3 regions of the Clostridium sp. LIBA-8841 genome follow, and region 2 is predicted to be linked to each of the others. Evidence: a T-box and tRNA genes for the amino acid it is inferred to sense, from the RefSeq annotation. Region 2 holds a T-box; the other regions hold tRNA genes.
The links. The T-box of region 2 lies ahead of pheS (phenylalanine--tRNA ligase subunit alpha). A T-box ahead of a tRNA ligase gene usually reads a tRNA of that ligase, here a tRNA-Phe.
Positions count from the first base shown of each region.

Region 1: it encodes a tRNA-Phe, which carries the amino acid that the T-box ahead of pheS (phenylalanine--tRNA ligase subunit alpha) is inferred to sense. The anticodon was not compared.
Region 3: it encodes a tRNA-Phe, which carries the amino acid that the T-box ahead of pheS (phenylalanine--tRNA ligase subunit alpha) is inferred to sense. The anticodon was not compared.

Region 1 covers NZ_CM173488.1:398,030-404,077, forward strand. Annotated here, with positions in the region: rRNA gene AC2A4K_RS01705 (23S ribosomal RNA) at 1-2,711, shown strand, start outside; rRNA gene rrf (5S ribosomal RNA) at 2,766-2,883, shown strand; tRNA gene AC2A4K_RS01715 (tRNA-Phe) at 2,895-2,970, shown strand; gene AC2A4K_RS01720 (peroxiredoxin) at 3,089-3,556, opposite strand; gene AC2A4K_RS01725 (peptidylprolyl isomerase) at 3,837-4,583, shown strand; gene AC2A4K_RS01730 (ABC transporter permease) at 4,816-5,637, shown strand; gene AC2A4K_RS01735 (ABC transporter ATP-binding protein) at 5,655-6,048, shown strand, end outside.
Region 2 covers NZ_CM173488.1:2,953,181-2,959,228, reverse strand. Annotated here, with positions in the region: gene AC2A4K_RS12915 (potassium channel family protein) at 1-587, shown strand, start outside; gene AC2A4K_RS12910 (TrmH family RNA methyltransferase) at 614-1,387, shown strand; T-box leader at 1,628-1,854, shown strand; gene pheS (phenylalanine--tRNA ligase subunit alpha) at 2,145-3,164, shown strand; gene pheT (phenylalanine--tRNA ligase subunit beta) at 3,188-5,569, shown strand; gene AC2A4K_RS12895 (cell division protein ZapA) at 5,650-6,048, shown strand, end outside.
Region 3 covers NZ_CM173488.1:310,719-316,766, forward strand. Annotated here, with positions in the region: rRNA gene AC2A4K_RS01345 (23S ribosomal RNA) at 1-2,325, shown strand, start outside; rRNA gene rrf (5S ribosomal RNA) at 2,380-2,497, shown strand; tRNA gene AC2A4K_RS01355 (tRNA-Phe) at 2,509-2,584, shown strand; gene AC2A4K_RS01360 (LbetaH domain-containing protein) at 3,006-3,635, shown strand; gene AC2A4K_RS01365 (hypothetical protein) at 3,769-4,347, opposite strand; gene AC2A4K_RS01370 (metal-sensing transcriptional repressor) at 4,552-4,821, shown strand; gene AC2A4K_RS01375 (heavy metal translocating P-type ATPase) at 5,625-6,048, shown strand, end outside.

The DNA of each region.
Region 1 (6,048 bases), 1.3 Mb from region 2:
AAACATCTAAGTACCTGGAGGAAGAGAAAGAAAAATCGATTTTCTTAGTAGCGGCGAGCGAAAGGGAAAGAGCCCAAACCGGAAACTTGTTTCCGGGGTTGCGGACATAACATAAAGAGAAGTAATGGCTAACTGAGGAGAGCTGGAAAGCTCCACCGTAGAAGGTAATAGTCCTGTAAGTGAAAGCTAGTACAATCGAGTTATGATCCAGAGTACCACGAGACACGTGAAACCTTGTGGGAAGCAGGGAGGACCACCTCCCAAGGCTAAATACTACCTGATGACCGATAGTGAAGCAGTACCGTGAGGGAAAGGTGAAAAGAACCCCGGGAGGGGAGTGAAATAGAACCTGAAACCGTATGCCTACAACCGCTCAGAGCCCCTTATGAGGGTGATGAGGTGCTTTTTGTAGAACGAGCCAACGAGTTACGGTATGTAGCAAGGTTAAGTACTTAAGGTACGGAGCCGAAGGGAAACCGAGTCTGAATAGGGCGACTAGTTGCATGCCGTAGACCCGAAACCGGGTGACCTATCCATGGCCAGGTTGAAGCGAGGGTAAAACCTCGTGGAGGACCGAACCACGTTGCTGTTGAAAAAGCATGGGATGAGCTGTGGATAGCGGAGAAATTCCAATCGAACCCGGAGATAGCTGGTTCTCTCCGAAATAGCTTTAGGGCTAGCGTCGAGTATGAGTAGTGGAGGTAGAGCACTGAATGGGCTAGGGGGCATAGCGCTTACCGAACCTTATCAAACTCCGAATGCCACATACTTTGAGCTCGGCAGTCAGACTACGAATGATAAGATCCGTGGTCAAAAGGGAAACAGCCCAGATCGTCAGCTAAGGTCCCAAAGTGTAAGTTAAGTGGGAAAGGATGTGAGATTTCTAAGACAACTAGGATGTTGGCTTAGAAGCAGCCACTCATTAAAAGAGTGCGTAATAGCTCACTAGTCGAGAGATCTTGCGCCGAAAATGTAACGGGGCTAAACTTACCACCGAAGCTACGGGCTTGAACTTAGTTCAAGCGGTAGGAGAGCGTCGTAACCGGGCTGAAGTCGTACCGTAAGGAGCGGTGGACTGGTTACGAGTGAGAATGTTGGCATCAGTAGCGAGATGTGGGTGAGAATCCCACAGGCCGAAAACCTAAGGTTTCCTCAGGAAGGTTCGTCCGCTGAGGGTTAGTCGGGACCTAAGCCGAGGCCGAAAGGCGTAGGTGATGGACAACTGGTTGATATTCCAGTACCACTACCATCGTTATTATCGATGGCGTGACGCAGGAGGATAGTGTGTGCTAGCTATTGGATGCTAGTCTAAGCATTTAGGCAGTGAAAGTAGGCAAATCCGCTTTCATAATGCTGAGGTGTGATGGGGAAGGTTCTACGGAACCGAAGTACATGATTCCACGCTGCCAAGAAAAGCGTCTAGAGAGAGAAGTAGTGCCCGTACCGCAAACCGACACAGGTAGGTGAGGAGAGAATCCTAAGGCCGGCGGAAGAATTACAGTTAAGGAACTCGGCAAATTGACCCCGTAAGTTCGCGAGAAGGGGTGCCTACGAGAGTAGGCCGCAGAGAATAGGCCCAAGCAACTGTTTAGCAAAAACACAGGTCTCTGCTAAAGCGTAAGCTGATGTATAGGGGCTGACGCCTGCCCGGTGCTGGAAGGTTAAGGGGAACACTTAGCGCAAGCGAAGGTGTGAACTTAAGCCCCAGTAAACGGCGGCCGTAACTATAACGGTCCTAAGGTAGCGAAATTCCTTGTCAGGTAAGTTCTGACCCGCACGAATGGCGTAATGACTTGGGCACTGTCTCAACTGTAAATCCGGCGAAGTTGTAGTGCGAGTGAAGATGCTCGCTACCCGCGATTGGACGGAAAGACCCCGTAGAGCTTTACTGTAGCTTAGCATTGAGTTTTGGTATTGTCTGTACAGGATAGGTGGGAGACTAGGAAACCAGGGCGTCAGCCTTGGTGGAGTCATCCTTGGGATACCACCCTGACAGTACTGAAATTCTAACTGGCGGCCATGAATCTGGTCACAGGACATTGTTAGGTGGGCAGTTTGACTGGGGCGGTCGCCTCCTAAAAAGTAACGGAGGCGCCCAAAGGTTCCCTCAGAACGGTCGGAAATCGTTCGTAGAGTGCAAAGGCAGAAGGGAGCCTGACTGCGACACCCACAAGTGGAGCAGGGACGAAAGTCGGGCTTAGTGATCCGGTGGTACCTCGTGGGAGGGCCATCGCTCAACGGATAAAAGCTACCTCGGGGATAACAGGCTGATCTCCCCCAAGAGTCCACATCGACGGGGAGGTTTGGCACCTCGATGTCGGCTCGTCGCATCCTGGGGCTGAAGTAGGTCCCAAGGGTTGGGCTGTTCGCCCATTAAAGCGGCACGCGAGCTGGGTTCAGAACGTCGTGAGACAGTTCGGTCCCTATCCGTCGCGGGCGTAGGAAATTTGAGAGGAGCTGTCCTTAGTACGAGAGGACCGGGATGGACTGACCTCTGGTGTACCAGTTGTTCTGCCAAGAGCACAGCTGGGTAGCTAAGTCGGGAATGGATAAACGCTGAAAGCATCTAAGCGTGAAGCCAACCTCAAGATGAGATTTCCCATAGCGTAAGCTAGTAAGATCCCTTGAAGAACACAAGGTTGATAGGTCGGGGGTGTAAGCATGGTAACATGTTCAGCTGACCGATACTAATAGATCGAGGGCTTGACCAAATATAGTAAATTAAATATGTGCAATTTTGAAAGAACAAAAATCTTTCTAAAACATCTGGTGATGATGTTCTTTAGGGTAACACCCGTTCCCATTCCGAACACGACGGTTAAGCCTTTAGAAGCCAATGGTACTGCACGGGAGACTGTGTGGGAGAGTAGGTGGTCGCCAGGTTTTTATTTTATGGCTCGATAGCTCAGTCGGTAGAGCAGAGGACTGAAAATCCTCGTGTCGCTGGTTCGATTCCTGCTCGAGCCACCAAAAGCTTAGTGAAAATTCACTAAGCTTTTTTTATAGATATAGTAAACTATTATGTAGATTTTAATATTATATATTATAAATATTAAAAAAATGGTCTATTTATAGACCATTTTTTGTTTTAATCTAAATTTTTTAAAGTCTCTAATACCTTATCTATGTGTCCTTTAACTCTAACTTTTCTAAAATCTTGTACTAATATACCTTCTTTATCAATTATAAAGGTACTTCTTTCTATGCCCATATATTTTTTCCCATACATATTTTTTTCTTTTATTACATCATATAATTTACATACAGTTTCATCAGGATCACTAAGTAATACAAATGGAAGTGATAATTTAGTAATAAATTTATCATGAGATGCTAGAGAGTCTCTAGAAACTCCAAGAATAATTGTATTTAGATCATTAAAGTTTTGTATATTATCTCTGAAATCGCAGGCTTCAGTAGTACAACCAGCCGTATTATCTTTAGGATAGAAGTATAAAACTATGTTTTTTCCTTTATAATCGCTTAGAGAATGCTCTTTTTCATCAGAACCCATAAGTTTAAAGTCTGGAGCTAATTTATTTATTTCAATTGACATAAGAATCCCTCCTTTTAATTGTTTATATTATATAATAATTATTATTTATTATCAATAAATTGGTTTTTTAAACTATTTATAATATTAATTTATCTGATTTTAACTACGATTGTTAAACTTAAAAAGTAATAAATACATAATTTTTAAACATATTGTATTAAAATCCAAAGTTATTTTATAGATTATAAAAATACTCAGAATTCCTTTGTAATTCATAAAATGTATGTTAATATATGAAGTATAGGAAAATAAAACTTTAATTGCAAAGGAGATAATATATATGGAAAAGAAAGTTTTAGCAACAGTTGGAAATACAGAAATAACTTCAGACTATATAGATGAGATAATAGCAAGATACCCAGCTCAACAACAAGCTATGCTTGCTAGTGAAGAAGGTAGAAGACAAGTTTTAGAGCAAGCTATAGCATTTGAATTAATGTCTGAATTTGCAAAAGAAACTGGATTAGATAAAACTGAACAGTTTAAAGATCAATTAAATAAATTTGCTAAAGAATTATTAGCTCAAATGGTTATGCAAAAAACTTTATCACAAGTTACTGTAACTGATGAGGAAGCAAAGGCTTACTATGAAGATCATAAAGATAACTTTGTTGAGTTAGAAACTGTAACAGCTAAGCATATATTAGTTGAATCAGAAGAAGAAGCTAAGAAAGTAGAAGAAGAAATAGCTTCAGGAGCAGTTACTTTTGAAGATGCTGCAAACAAATATTCAAGTTGTCCTTCAAAAGAACAAGGTGGTAACTTAGGTTCATTCTCAAAAGGAATGATGGTTCCTGAATTCGAAGAGGCTGCATTCAACCTAGAATTAGGTGTAGTTAGTGCTCCAGTTAAAACTCAATTTGGATATCACTTAATAAAAGTAGAAGACAAAACAGAAGCTAAAACAAAAGCTTTTGAAGATGTTAAAGATCAAGTTGTTAACATGTTAATTCAAGAAAGACAACAAAAGAAATACTTAGAATTAATAAAAGAATTAAGAGAAAAGTACGGTGTTAAATTAGCTTAATTCTAATTTAAATTCTTTTAAAAGGGTTAAATATGGGATTTTTTATCCTATATCTAACTCTTTTTTTATTGTTTTTATGTGTAGTTAAATCTATAAAGGTTAATACTTAAGAGAGTATATTAAATAATAAGTAGATTTTACTACTTTGTAAGATAAATGTATAAATCTTTTTCAAGTATTTGTGGTATAATTAGGTTTAGTTATTTTACAAAAAAATAGATAATAAGCAGAGGTGAACAACTTGAAGGATTGGCTTGAGATTGAGAAAAGTATTTTTTCTCATTGGAGAATGATATTTAGCATATCCAAGAAAGAATTTAAAAAAGAGTTTGCTGGCTCTAAGTTAGGAATGGCTTGGGCTATAATAAGACCATTAGCTATGATAACTGTTTTCTGGATGATATTTTCAACTGGATTGAAGCAAAGAGTTCAGAATGTAGAAGTAAGCTACTTAGTTTGGCTAGTTTCAGCATACATACCATGGATATTTATTTCTGACGTAATTGTGGCAGGAGCGAGTTCAATAAGGGTTAACTCCTTTTTGGTTAAAAAGGTTAAATTCCCTGTAGAAATATTACCTACTATAAGAATAGCAATTAGTTTTTACACATTTTTAGTTTTATTAGTAATAAGCTTTATAATATTTGCAGCTAATGGTGATTTAGGATTAATAAATATACCTAAATTAATTTATGCTATTGTAATAACAATAATATTCTTAGCAGCGTTATCAAGATTATTATCTGCATGGGTAGTAATGTCAATTGATATACTACATGGAATATCTGTATTTATGCAATTTTTATTCTGGATGTGTCCAGTTATGTGGCAAGCAGGATCATTGCCTGTAGCTAGAAGTATGCCTTGGATTGAAACAATATTAAAATTAAACCCTTTATATTATTTAGCGGTTTTATTTAGAGACGCATATTTAGGAACACATACAGTTGGTATAAAATATGGAGTTTATTTCTGGATAGTAACAATAATATTATTCATATTTGGTTCTAAAGTATTCAATAAATTTAGACCAGAATTTGATGATGTTTTATAAAAAGAGAGGTACAGAATATGTCTGTTGCTATAAGAGTTAGAAACTTAACTAAAAAATATAAATTATATCAAAAGAGAGCTGAAAGATTAGCTAATGCTTTTGGTAAAGAAAAGAATATAAAAGAATTTTATGCTCTAAAAGGAGTTTCTTTTGAAATAGGCAAAGGCGAATGTGTTGGTATTATCGGTCATAATGGGGCCGGTAAATCAACACTTTTAAAATTGCTAACAGGTGTAGCATTTCCTACTTCAGGAGAAATTGAGATAAATGGAAGATTAGCATCCATGCTAGAATTAGGTTCTGGATTCAATCCAGAGCTTACAGGTATGGAAAACATTTATTTTAATGGTAGCTTAAATGGTTTAACAAAGGAAGAGATAGATTCAAGATTAAAGGATATATTAGAATTTG
Region 2 (6,048 bases):
ATGATGTTTTAGCAATTGATTCTAATGAAGATTTAGTTCAAGAAATATCAGATAGTGTAACTCATGCAGTTCAAATGGATGCAACAGATGAAAATGCTTTAAGAACTTTAGGATTAAGAAACTTTGACGTTGCAGTTGTTACTATAGGAGCTAACATACAAGCTAGTGTTATGGCAACATTACTTGTTAAAGAAATGGGAATAAAATATATTATAGCTAAAGGTAATAGTGACTTACATGCTAAGGTTTTATATAAAATAGGAGCAGACAGAGTAATTTTACCTGAAAAAGATATGGGTGTTAGGGTAGCTCATAACTTAGTTTCTTCAAGTATTTTAGATTATATAGAACTATCACCAGACTATTCTATAATTGAAATAGAAAGTCCAAAAGAGTGGTATGGAAAGTCTATGAAAGAATTAAGTTTAAGAAGTAAATACGGAATAAACGTAATGGCTATTAAGAGACAAAATGAAGTTAATATATCTCCAGATGCAGATGATGTTATTAATAAGGACGATATAGTTGTGGCTATAGGTTCAGCAGAGGACTTAACAAAATTAGAAGGAAAGATATTTAAACATTAATGTCTTTTAGGAAAGGATTATTTGCTTTGTTAGAAATAGAAAGTAAAAATAATAACTTATTTAAAGAGATAAAAAAATTAAAAGAAAAGAAGCATAGAATAAAAAGTAATAAATATCTTATTGAAGGTCTAAGATTTGTAGAAGAAGCTATTAAAAGTAAGGTATCCATAGATTCAATAATATTTACAGAAGGTTTTAAAGAAAAAAATCCAGAGTTTTTCCTAAAGATTAATCAGGATATAAGACTTATACAAATGAATGAGGCTCTTTTAAAACAACTTTGTTCAACAGAAAATCCACAAGGAGTTGTTGGTGTTGTAAACATGCAAAACAAGGAATTAAAAAGTGGGGAGCTTGTTGTTTTAGTAGATAAAGTTCAAGACCCAGGAAACATGGGAACAATTATAAGAACAGCTCATGCAGCAGGGGCAGCTGGAATAGTTATGACTAAAGGTACTGTTGATATATATAATGATAAAACATTAAGATCAACAATGGGTTCAATCTTTTATATTCCAGTTGTTGAGGATGATTCTTTAGAATATGTAAAATCATTAAAAAAGAATGGATATAGACTCGTGGTAAGTTCTCTTCAAGGGAAAAATAATTTCTTTGAGGAAAATCTACAAGGAAAGATTATGATTGCTGTTGGCAATGAGGGAAATGGTGTTAGTGATGAGGTATATGAAATTGCTGATATAAAGGTTAAAATTCCTATGCCAGGTGAGGCAGAATCACTAAATGTAGCTGTAGCTACTTCTGTAATGATATATGAAAAAATAAGACAATCATTTAAATAATTAGCTCTATTTTAGAGGAGGATTTTATTTTTAGTTAGCCATTTAGATTTAGCTAAAGATAAACACTAGTTTAAGAGATAGCTAAGTAATTAAAGTTAAATTAAGAGGAATATAATTCCTCTTAATTTTTTTTAGGCTTTAGTTGTTATTTTAGGAAATATGAATCATAAAAGGTTAAAATATAATAAATACCTTGATTATGCATACTATTATATGTATAATATACTTTGAATTGAATAGATAAAAACATTGATAGAGAGAGTAGATGTAGTAATTTCTTTTCAGGGAAAAAATGCCAAAGACTGAAAGCATTTTAAGAAAGCTATATTGAAGTTCACTCTGGAGTTCTAACTGTGAAATTTAAAGTAGTAGTTAGCGGCATAGTCGTTATTTTAAATTAAGTGAGTACTAATTTATTTTAGTGCTAATTAGGGTGGTACCACGGATATGAATACCCCGTCCCTTGTGTTTATAGGGATGGGGTTTATTTTATTTTCTTGGAATTGTGTCAATACTAGGAAAGTGATAATAAAAGAGCCATATAACCTTACAACACTTAAAATAAGGGCTAATTTAATAAAAGAAGATTTTTATATTTAGATAAAACATACTTTAATTCAGTAGAGGTTTTTAATTATATTGAATTCGGGTTTACTTTATCTAGGCAAATAGAAAGTTTAATAGGAATATTAAAGTTTCTAAGAGCTTTAAGATAAAATCTAATATATTAAGTATATATCAGGAAAGGAGAATGAAAATGCAAGATAAGTTAAATCAAATTAAAGAATTAGCTTTAGTGGAAATTAAAGAAGCTAAAGATAGTTCTACTATTGAAGCAATAAGAGTTAAATATCTTGGTAAAAAGGGAGAGCTTACAACTATATTAAGAGGAATGGGAGCTCTATCTAAAGAGGAGAGACCAGTAGTTGGTAAATTAGCTAATGAAGTAAGAGAGGCTTTAGAAGTTGAGTTAGAAGCTGTAATAAAAGCTGTTAAAGAAGCTGAGAAACAAGAAAAGTTAAAAAATGAAGTAATAGATATTTCAATGCCTGGAAAGAAACAAACAATAGGAAAGAAACATCCATTAGAGCAAACTTTAGATGAAATGAAGAAAATATTTGTTTCAATGGGATTTGCTATAGAGGATGGTCCAGAAGTTGAGAAAGATTACTACAACTTCGAGGCTTTAAATATTCCTAAAAATCACCCAGCTAGAAGTGAGCAAGATACATTCTACATAAATGATAATGTAGTTTTAAGAACTCAAACTTCTCCAGTTCAAGCTAGAGTTATGGAAAAACAAGAACCACCAATAAAAATGATATCACCTGGTAAAGTGTTCAGATCAGATGCAGTTGATGCTACACACTCACCAATATTCTATCAAATGGAAGGTCTTGTTATAGATAAAGATGTAACTTTCGCAGATCTTAAAGGAACTTTAGAATTATTTGCTAAAAAGATGTTTGGTGATAAGGTTAAAACTAAGTTTAGACCACACCATTTCCCATTCACTGAGCCATCAGCTGAAATGGATGCTACATGCTTTGTGTGTAACGGAAAAGGATGTAAAGTATGTAAAGGAGAAGGTTGGATAGAAATACTAGGTTGTGGTATGGTTCACCCTCAAGTTTTAAGAAACTGTGGAATAGATCCAGAAGTTTATAGTGGATTTGCTTTCGGTTTTGGTGTAGACAGAATGGTTATGCTTAAGTATGGAATAGATGACATAAGATTATTATACGAAAGTGATATGAGATTCTTAAATCAATTCTAGTTTTAAAATAGGAGGTAAAAAAGATGAAAGTACCATTTAATTGGCTTAAAGATTACGTTGATATAGATATGACAGCAGAAGAGTTAGGCGATGCTTTAACTTTATCAGGATCAAAAGTAGAAGAGGTCGTAACTGCTGGAGCAGAAATAGAAAATATAGTTACTTGTCAAATAGATAAGATAGAACAGCATCCAGATGCTGAAAAACTTAAAATTTGTCAAGTAAACATAGGGTCAGAAATGATTCAAATAGTAACAGCTGCAGATAATATGAAAGAACATGATAAAGTTCCAGTAGCTTTACATGGTGCAATATTAGCTGATGGAAGCAAAATCAAAAAAGGTAAATTAAGAGGAGAAGTTTCTAACGGAATGTTCTGTTCAGAAGAAGAACTAGGAATCGCTGACGGAAAAGAAGTTATAGGACTTATGATTTTACCAGAGGATGCTCCAATAGGAGTTTGCATAAAAGAATATTTAGGACTTAATAAACAAGTTCTAGATTTCGAAATAACTTCAAATAGACCTGATTGTTTAAGTGTTCTTGGAATGGCTAGAGAAACAGCTGCAACAACAAGAAAAACTTATAGAATGCCAAATACTAAGTTTGAAGTTAAATGTGATAAAAACATAAATGATGAAATAAAAGTTACAGTTAATGATGAACTTTGTAACAGATATATGGCTAGAGGAGTTAAGAACGTAAAAGTAGCCCCATCACCAACTTGGATGCAAGAAAGATTATTAGATGCTGGTGTAAGACCAATAAATAACATAGTTGATATTACTAACTTTGTTATGTTAGAGCTTGGCCAACCAATGCACGCTTTTGATAGAAGAGAATTAAAAGCTTCTCACATAGTAGTTGAAAGAGCTAAAGATGGAGAAAAATTCACAACTTTAGATGAGGTTGAAAGAGAATTAACTTCAGATGTTCTTTGCATAAAAGATGGAGAAGAAATCGTTGCTTTAGCTGGTATCATGGGTGGATTAAACTCAGGTGTTAAAGATGATACTACTGAAATAGTATTTGAATCAGCTAACTTTGATGGAACTAATATAAGAGTTAATTCTAAAAATTTAGGATTAAGAACTGAAAGTTCATCAAGATTTGAAAAAGACATAGATCCAAACTTAGCAGTTTTAGCTTTAGACAGAGCATGTGCTTTAGTTGAAGAATTAGGCTGTGGAGAAGTTATGGAAGGAACTATAGATGTCTATAACAAAGTTAAAGAGGAAAAGACTCTTGAAGTAAGTGCTAGCTGGATAAATAAATTCTTAGGAACTTCATTAGAAACAGAAGAAATGAAAAAATGTTTAGACAGCGTAGATTTAAAAACTACTATAAATGGAGATACATTAAAAATCTTAGTGCCTACATTTAGAATAGATGTTGATATAAGAGAAGATGTTGCTGAAGAAGTTGCAAGAATTTATGGATATAATAATATTCCAACTACATTAATATCAACTAGTACAGAAAAAGAAGCTAAGGACAAAAAACAATTATTAGATGAAAAAGTTATAGATGCAATGTTAGCATCAGGGTTAAACCAATCTATAAGTTATTCATTTGTAAGTCCAAAGGTATTTGATAAAATATGCTTACCAGAAGATAGTGAACTTAGAAATGTTGTTAAGATAAAGAATCCACTAGGAGAAGATTATAGTGTAATGAGAACTTCAACACTTCCTTCAATGATGGAGTCTTTAGCTAGAAACGCCTCAAGAAGTAATGATGTAGTTAGATTATTTGAGATAGGTAAAACTTATACTCCAAATGCAGATGAAAATGAATTACCAACTGAAAGAAACATATTAACAATCGGTATATATGGACAATGCGATTATTTCGACTTAAAAGGAATAGTTGAAAACTTACTAGATACATTAGGACTTAAGAGTGCATCATTCAAGAGAATGAGTGAAAATCCAAGCTACCATCCAGGAAAAACTGCTGAATTAGTTTTAGGAAGAACTTCACTAGGAGTTTTAGGAGAAATTCATCCAGATGTTAATGAAAACTATGGAATAGATGTTCCTTGTTATGTAGCGGAATTAGATTTAGATGCTATGTACAATTTCTCAAAAACTGAAAAAGCTTATAAGCCATTACCTAAGTATCCGGCAATAACTAGAGATATAGCTTTACTTGTTGATGATGCTGTTTTAGTTCAAGAAATTGAAGAGACTATAAGAAAAGCTGGTGGTCAAGTAGTTGAAAAGGTTGAGTTATTTGACGTTTACAAGGGAGCTCAAATACCAGAAGGTAAGAAGAGTATTGCTTACGCTATAGCTTATAGAGACCCTAGCAAAACTTTAAAAGATAAAGATATAAATAAAGTTCATGATAAAATATTAAGATCTTTAGAATATAAGTTAGGAGCTCAATTAAGAGAGCAATAATAGTTTTAAATATGTTATGTATATGTTAAAATGTACATAACATATTTTTTATTATGGAAGTAAGAGGTGTTTAAGGAAATATGGCGACTGTTACGGTAACAATAAACGGCGTTGAATATAATTTAAAAGGCCATGAAGATGGAACATATTTAAAAAAAGTAGCTGAATACGTAGAAGAAAAAACACAAGAGATGGCAATAAAAAACAATAAGTTAAGTGCTCTTGGGGTATTATCTTTATCCGCTTTAAATATAGCAGATGAATTATTTAAAGGAAATGAGGAGTATGATCAGCTAATAGACTATTATGAGAAAGTTAAAGTTGAATTAGAGAAGTCAAAAAAAGAAATAGAAGAACTAAAAAAATTAGAAGGTGAAAGTCTTTCTATAAAGGAAGAGTTAGAAAAATCTCTTTTAGAGAAAGATGAACTAGAAAAGACTATTAGTGAGTTGCAAAAGGAAAAAGAAGAACTTGAAAAG
Region 3 (6,048 bases), 1.2 Mb from region 2:
TGAGGGTGATGAGGTGCTTTTTGTAGAACGAGCCAACGAGTTACGGTATGTAGCAAGGTTAAGTACTTAAGGTACGGAGCCGAAGGGAAACCGAGTCTGAATAGGGCGACTAGTTGCATGCCGTAGACCCGAAACCGGGTGACCTATCCATGGCCAGGTTGAAGCGAGGGTAAAACCTCGTGGAGGACCGAACCACGTTGCTGTTGAAAAAGCATGGGATGAGCTGTGGATAGCGGAGAAATTCCAATCGAACCCGGAGATAGCTGGTTCTCTCCGAAATAGCTTTAGGGCTAGCGTCGAGTATGAGTAGTGGAGGTAGAGCACTGAATGGGCTAGGGGGCATAGCGCTTACCGAACCTTATCAAACTCCGAATGCCACATACTTTGAGCTCGGCAGTCAGACTACGAATGATAAGATCCGTGGTCAAAAGGGAAACAGCCCAGATCGTCAGCTAAGGTCCCAAAGTGTAAGTTAAGTGGGAAAGGATGTGAGATTTCTAAGACAACTAGGATGTTGGCTTAGAAGCAGCCACTCATTAAAAGAGTGCGTAATAGCTCACTAGTCGAGAGATCTTGCGCCGAAAATGTAACGGGGCTAAACTTACCACCGAAGCTACGGGCTTGAACTTAGTTCAAGCGGTAGGAGAGCGTCGTAACCGGGCTGAAGTCGTACCGTAAGGAGCGGTGGACTGGTTACGAGTGAGAATGTTGGCATCAGTAGCGAGATGTGGGTGAGAATCCCACAGGCCGAAAACCTAAGGTTTCCTCAGGAAGGTTCGTCCGCTGAGGGTTAGTCGGGACCTAAGCCGAGGCCGAAAGGCGTAGGTGATGGACAACTGGTTGATATTCCAGTACCACTACCATCGTTATTATCGATGGCGTGACGCAGGAGGATAGTGTGTGCTAGCTATTGGATGCTAGTCTAAGCATTTAGGCAGTGAAAGTAGGCAAATCCGCTTTCATAATGCTGAGGTGTGATGGGGAAGGTTCTACGGAACCGAAGTACATGATTCCACGCTGCCAAGAAAAGCGTCTAGAGAGAGAAGTAGTGCCCGTACCGCAAACCGACACAGGTAGGTGAGGAGAGAATCCTAAGGCCGGCGGAAGAATTACAGTTAAGGAACTCGGCAAATTGACCCCGTAAGTTCGCGAGAAGGGGTGCCTACGAGAGTAGGCCGCAGAGAATAGGCCCAAGCAACTGTTTAGCAAAAACACAGGTCTCTGCTAAAGCGTAAGCTGATGTATAGGGGCTGACGCCTGCCCGGTGCTGGAAGGTTAAGGGGAACACTTAGCGCAAGCGAAGGTGTGAACTTAAGCCCCAGTAAACGGCGGCCGTAACTATAACGGTCCTAAGGTAGCGAAATTCCTTGTCAGGTAAGTTCTGACCCGCACGAATGGCGTAATGACTTGGGCACTGTCTCAACTGTAAATCCGGCGAAGTTGTAGTGCGAGTGAAGATGCTCGCTACCCGCGATTGGACGGAAAGACCCCGTAGAGCTTTACTGTAGCTTAGCATTGAGTTTTGGTATTGTCTGTACAGGATAGGTGGGAGACTAGGAAACCAGGGCGTCAGCCTTGGTGGAGTCATCCTTGGGATACCACCCTGACAGTACTGAAATTCTAACTGGCGGCCATGAATCTGGTCACAGGACATTGTTAGGTGGGCAGTTTGACTGGGGCGGTCGCCTCCTAAAAAGTAACGGAGGCGCCCAAAGGTTCCCTCAGAACGGTCGGAAATCGTTCGTAGAGTGCAAAGGCAGAAGGGAGCCTGACTGCGACACCCACAAGTGGAGCAGGGACGAAAGTCGGGCTTAGTGATCCGGTGGTACCTCGTGGGAGGGCCATCGCTCAACGGATAAAAGCTACCTCGGGGATAACAGGCTGATCTCCCCCAAGAGTCCACATCGACGGGGAGGTTTGGCACCTCGATGTCGGCTCGTCGCATCCTGGGGCTGAAGTAGGTCCCAAGGGTTGGGCTGTTCGCCCATTAAAGCGGCACGCGAGCTGGGTTCAGAACGTCGTGAGACAGTTCGGTCCCTATCCGTCGCGGGCGTAGGAAATTTGAGAGGAGCTGTCCTTAGTACGAGAGGACCGGGATGGACTGACCTCTGGTGTACCAGTTGTTCTGCCAAGAGCACAGCTGGGTAGCTAAGTCGGGAATGGATAAACGCTGAAAGCATCTAAGCGTGAAGCCAACCTCAAGATGAGATTTCCCATAGCGTAAGCTAGTAAGATCCCTTGAAGAACACAAGGTTGATAGGTCGGGGGTGTAAGCATGGTAACATGTTCAGCTGACCGATACTAATAGATCGAGGGCTTGACCAAATATAGTAAATTAAATATGTGCAATTTTGAAAGAACAAAAATCTTTCTAAAACATCTGGTGATGATGTTCTTTAGGGTAACACCCGTTCCCATTCCGAACACGACGGTTAAGCCTTTAGAAGCCAATGGTACTGCACGGGAGACTGTGTGGGAGAGTAGGTGGTCGCCAGGTTTTTATTTTATGGCTCGATAGCTCAGTCGGTAGAGCAGAGGACTGAAAATCCTCGTGTCGCTGGTTCGATTCCTGCTCGAGCCACCAAAAGCTTAGTGAATTTTCACTAAGCTTTTTTTATTTTGAAAATTATATATTATTGAACTATAAAAGGACTATTTAGAAAGTTTATTATGTAAATAAATCTTCTAAATAGTCCTTATTAATTAGAAAATCCACAATAAGTAGATTCTTAGTTTGTACAAACAAAAGGGGAAGTGATTAAAGATATTATGGGGGAAGTATCATTAATTACTACAAAACTAAGAAATTTTCTACTTATTAATCGTGGATATTTTAATTATGGACAAATATATAATTAATATACATAAATTGTAAAATAATTTTAGTTATGAATAAATAAATATTACTTTTAATACTCTTTAATAAATAAATTAATATTAAAAGTTGTTCAATAAAATAGTTTTAATATGATAGAAATATTCTAAATGATTGATGGGGTGTTTAAATGAAGGATATCGTTATAATTGGGACTGAAAATATAGGGACAGAAATTGTTAAAATAATTGAATGCATAAATTTAAATAGGGATACATGGAATATATTAGGCTTTATAAGTCTTAAAAATGATGAGGAAAAAGAAATTATTGATGGTTATAATGTTTTAGGTTCTTTAGATTCGATGTGTGATTATTTTGAAAATAGAAAAAGAGATAAATTTTATTTTTTAAAAAGATTAGAGAGTAAGAATGAGTTATTCACAATTATAGCAGTAGATAACTGTGAACTAAAAAAAGAGATTGAAAAGAAATTAAATAATAAGATAAAGTTTGCTACTATTATTCACCCTGATACTAAATATATTAATGAAAGCAATATAGGGGAAGGATCTGTTATATATCCAGGTTTGATTAGTATTGGAAATTTGAATATTGGAAAACATGTTATTTTAAAACAAAAGTGTTCTTTAGGAAATAATGTGAAAATAGGAGATTATTCTTTTATAGCTTTGAACAGTAATATTGATAGTAATGTTAATATTAATGAGTGTGCTTATATTGAAGCTAATACAACAGTTTTAGCAAATAACAATATAGAAAAGAACAGATATATAAAAACAGGAAGCTTAGTCTATTAATAATATTTAAAGAGTATAAAAATAGATGTTTTTTTGATTACGCATGTTTTTTAGATAGGAATGTAATAATATCTTAGTGATTATTTAAAAATCAATATTCAACTAGAATATAGCTTAAAAAAAGAAGATTCAATTAAAATGAATCTTCTTTTATTTTTATATTTTCTTGTTCTTTATTAAAATTATCTATACTTAAGGAATATTTTATTTTTAAATTATTAGTAAAGAAAACTTCTATTCTGTTTATACTAACAAAGCTTTTTAGATTACTACTCAAAGTCTTTATAAAATTAATACATTGCTCTTTATTATAATTAGTATCATCAAATAAAAGAGAAATAGTGTAGGAATTTGTACCATTTTCAATTAAATCTTTTGTATATTTAAAATTTTCTCCGAATTCTTTTTTTACGGTATCAGAAATTATTATTCTAATTTTATCGTTATCTCCAATATTTTTATTATTAAGGGAGTTATCTAAATTTCCCTTATTATCTAAAGGTAGATCTGAGTTTAAATTATTACTTGATTCTTCTCTTTTTAAAATGTTTGATTGAGAAAATGGGTGTTTTATAAGCACTATTGAGAGAGAAAAAATAATGATTATTCCAAATAAAAGTAGAAGATTTTTATATTTATAATTTTTATTAAAAGCAAATATTAATAAGAATAATATAATTAAAGTGAATGGAATTATTAACAATTTAGTCATAAGTTTAAATTATCTCCTTATTAGGTTATAAGACAATTTTAACATACTTTAGAGGTTATAATAGAAGTATGCATATTAATTAAATGTTAATATAGTTAACAAAATGTTCAAAAATATATTGACAGAAGAAAATGGGAGGAGTATTATATAATTACAGTCACCCAGAGGGGGTGTCATATGTGAAATATATAGGGAGTGATGCAAATGAATACAGAAAAGAAGAAAGCATTACAATGTTTAAAAACTGCAAAGGGACAGGTAGAAGGAATAATTAAAATGATTGAGGATGAGAGGTACTGTATTGATATTTCTAATCAAATAATGGCTTCTCAAGCATTATTAAAAAAAGCCAATAAACTAATATTACAGCAACATATGCATAACTGTGTTAAAGGTGCTTTTGAAAATAATGAATCTAAAGAAGAAAAGATAGAAGAAATATTAAGTGTATTAAATAAGCTAATAGATAAATAAATTTAATAATATTCTAATGATGTATTTAATTTTATATAAAATATAAAATTATTTGGATCTGTTGTTTTTGGAGGTTCAAAACATATGGTTTGAGCAGCTTAAAGCGAATTTGGAATAAACAGTAAATTGAAATAATTAATAAAGTAAGTACATAAATTCTAATGATTTATTTAATTCTATATAAAATATAAAATTATTTAAATCTGTTGTTTTTGGAGGTTCAAAATTTGTATTTTGAGCAGCTTAAAGTGAATCTAGAATAAATAATAAATTTAAATAGGTGATTTATTATTTAAGTAATAAAGTAATTGTATAAATTCTAATGATTTAAATAATTCTATAGAAATATAAAATTATTTAAATCTGTTGTTTTTGGAGGTTCAAAATTTGTATTTTGAGTAGCTTAAAGCGAATTTAGAATAAATTTAAATAGTTAATCTATTATTTAAGTAATAAATTAAGTACATAAATTCTAATGGTTTAAACAAGTTTATAGAAAATATAAAGTTATTTAAATCTATTGTTTTTGGAGGTTCAAAATATTATATTTTGAGCAGCTTAAAGCAAATTTAGAATAAGTTATGGATTAAACCTGTTATGTTAATAGAAAAATAAAATATAAACGGAATTCTAATGATGCATTTAATTTTATAGAAAATATAAAGTTATTTGGATCTGTTGTTTTGAGAGGTTCAAAATATTGTGTTTTGAGTAGCTTAAAGCAAACTTAGGATGGGATGAAGATTAACCTGCTATTTTATTAATTTTACAAAAAAATTAATAGTAACCAAGGAGGCAGAAGTATGGAACGAATACTCAAGGTAAAAGGAATGACCTGTGCATCCTGTGCAGCAGCTATTGAAAAAGCTGTAGGTAAAATGGATGGAGTCGAAAGTTCTAATGTTAATTATGCCACAGAGGAATTAAAAGTAATCTATGATAATAATAAGGTTAACTTAGAACAAATAAGACAAAAAGTCGAAAAATTAGGTTATTCTGTAGAAGATAATACTAAGAAAGAAATATTTAAAGTTGAAGGAATGACATGTGCATCCTGTGCAGCGGCCATCGAAAAAGGTGTAAGTAGACTTGATGGGGTTGAAAATGCAAATGTAAATTTTGCTACAGAAACTTTAAATGTTGAGTTTGACAAAGACAAGGTTTCTTTTGAGGATATCAATAATAAAGTTAATAAGCTGGGATATAAGCTTAAAGACGATGAAAAAC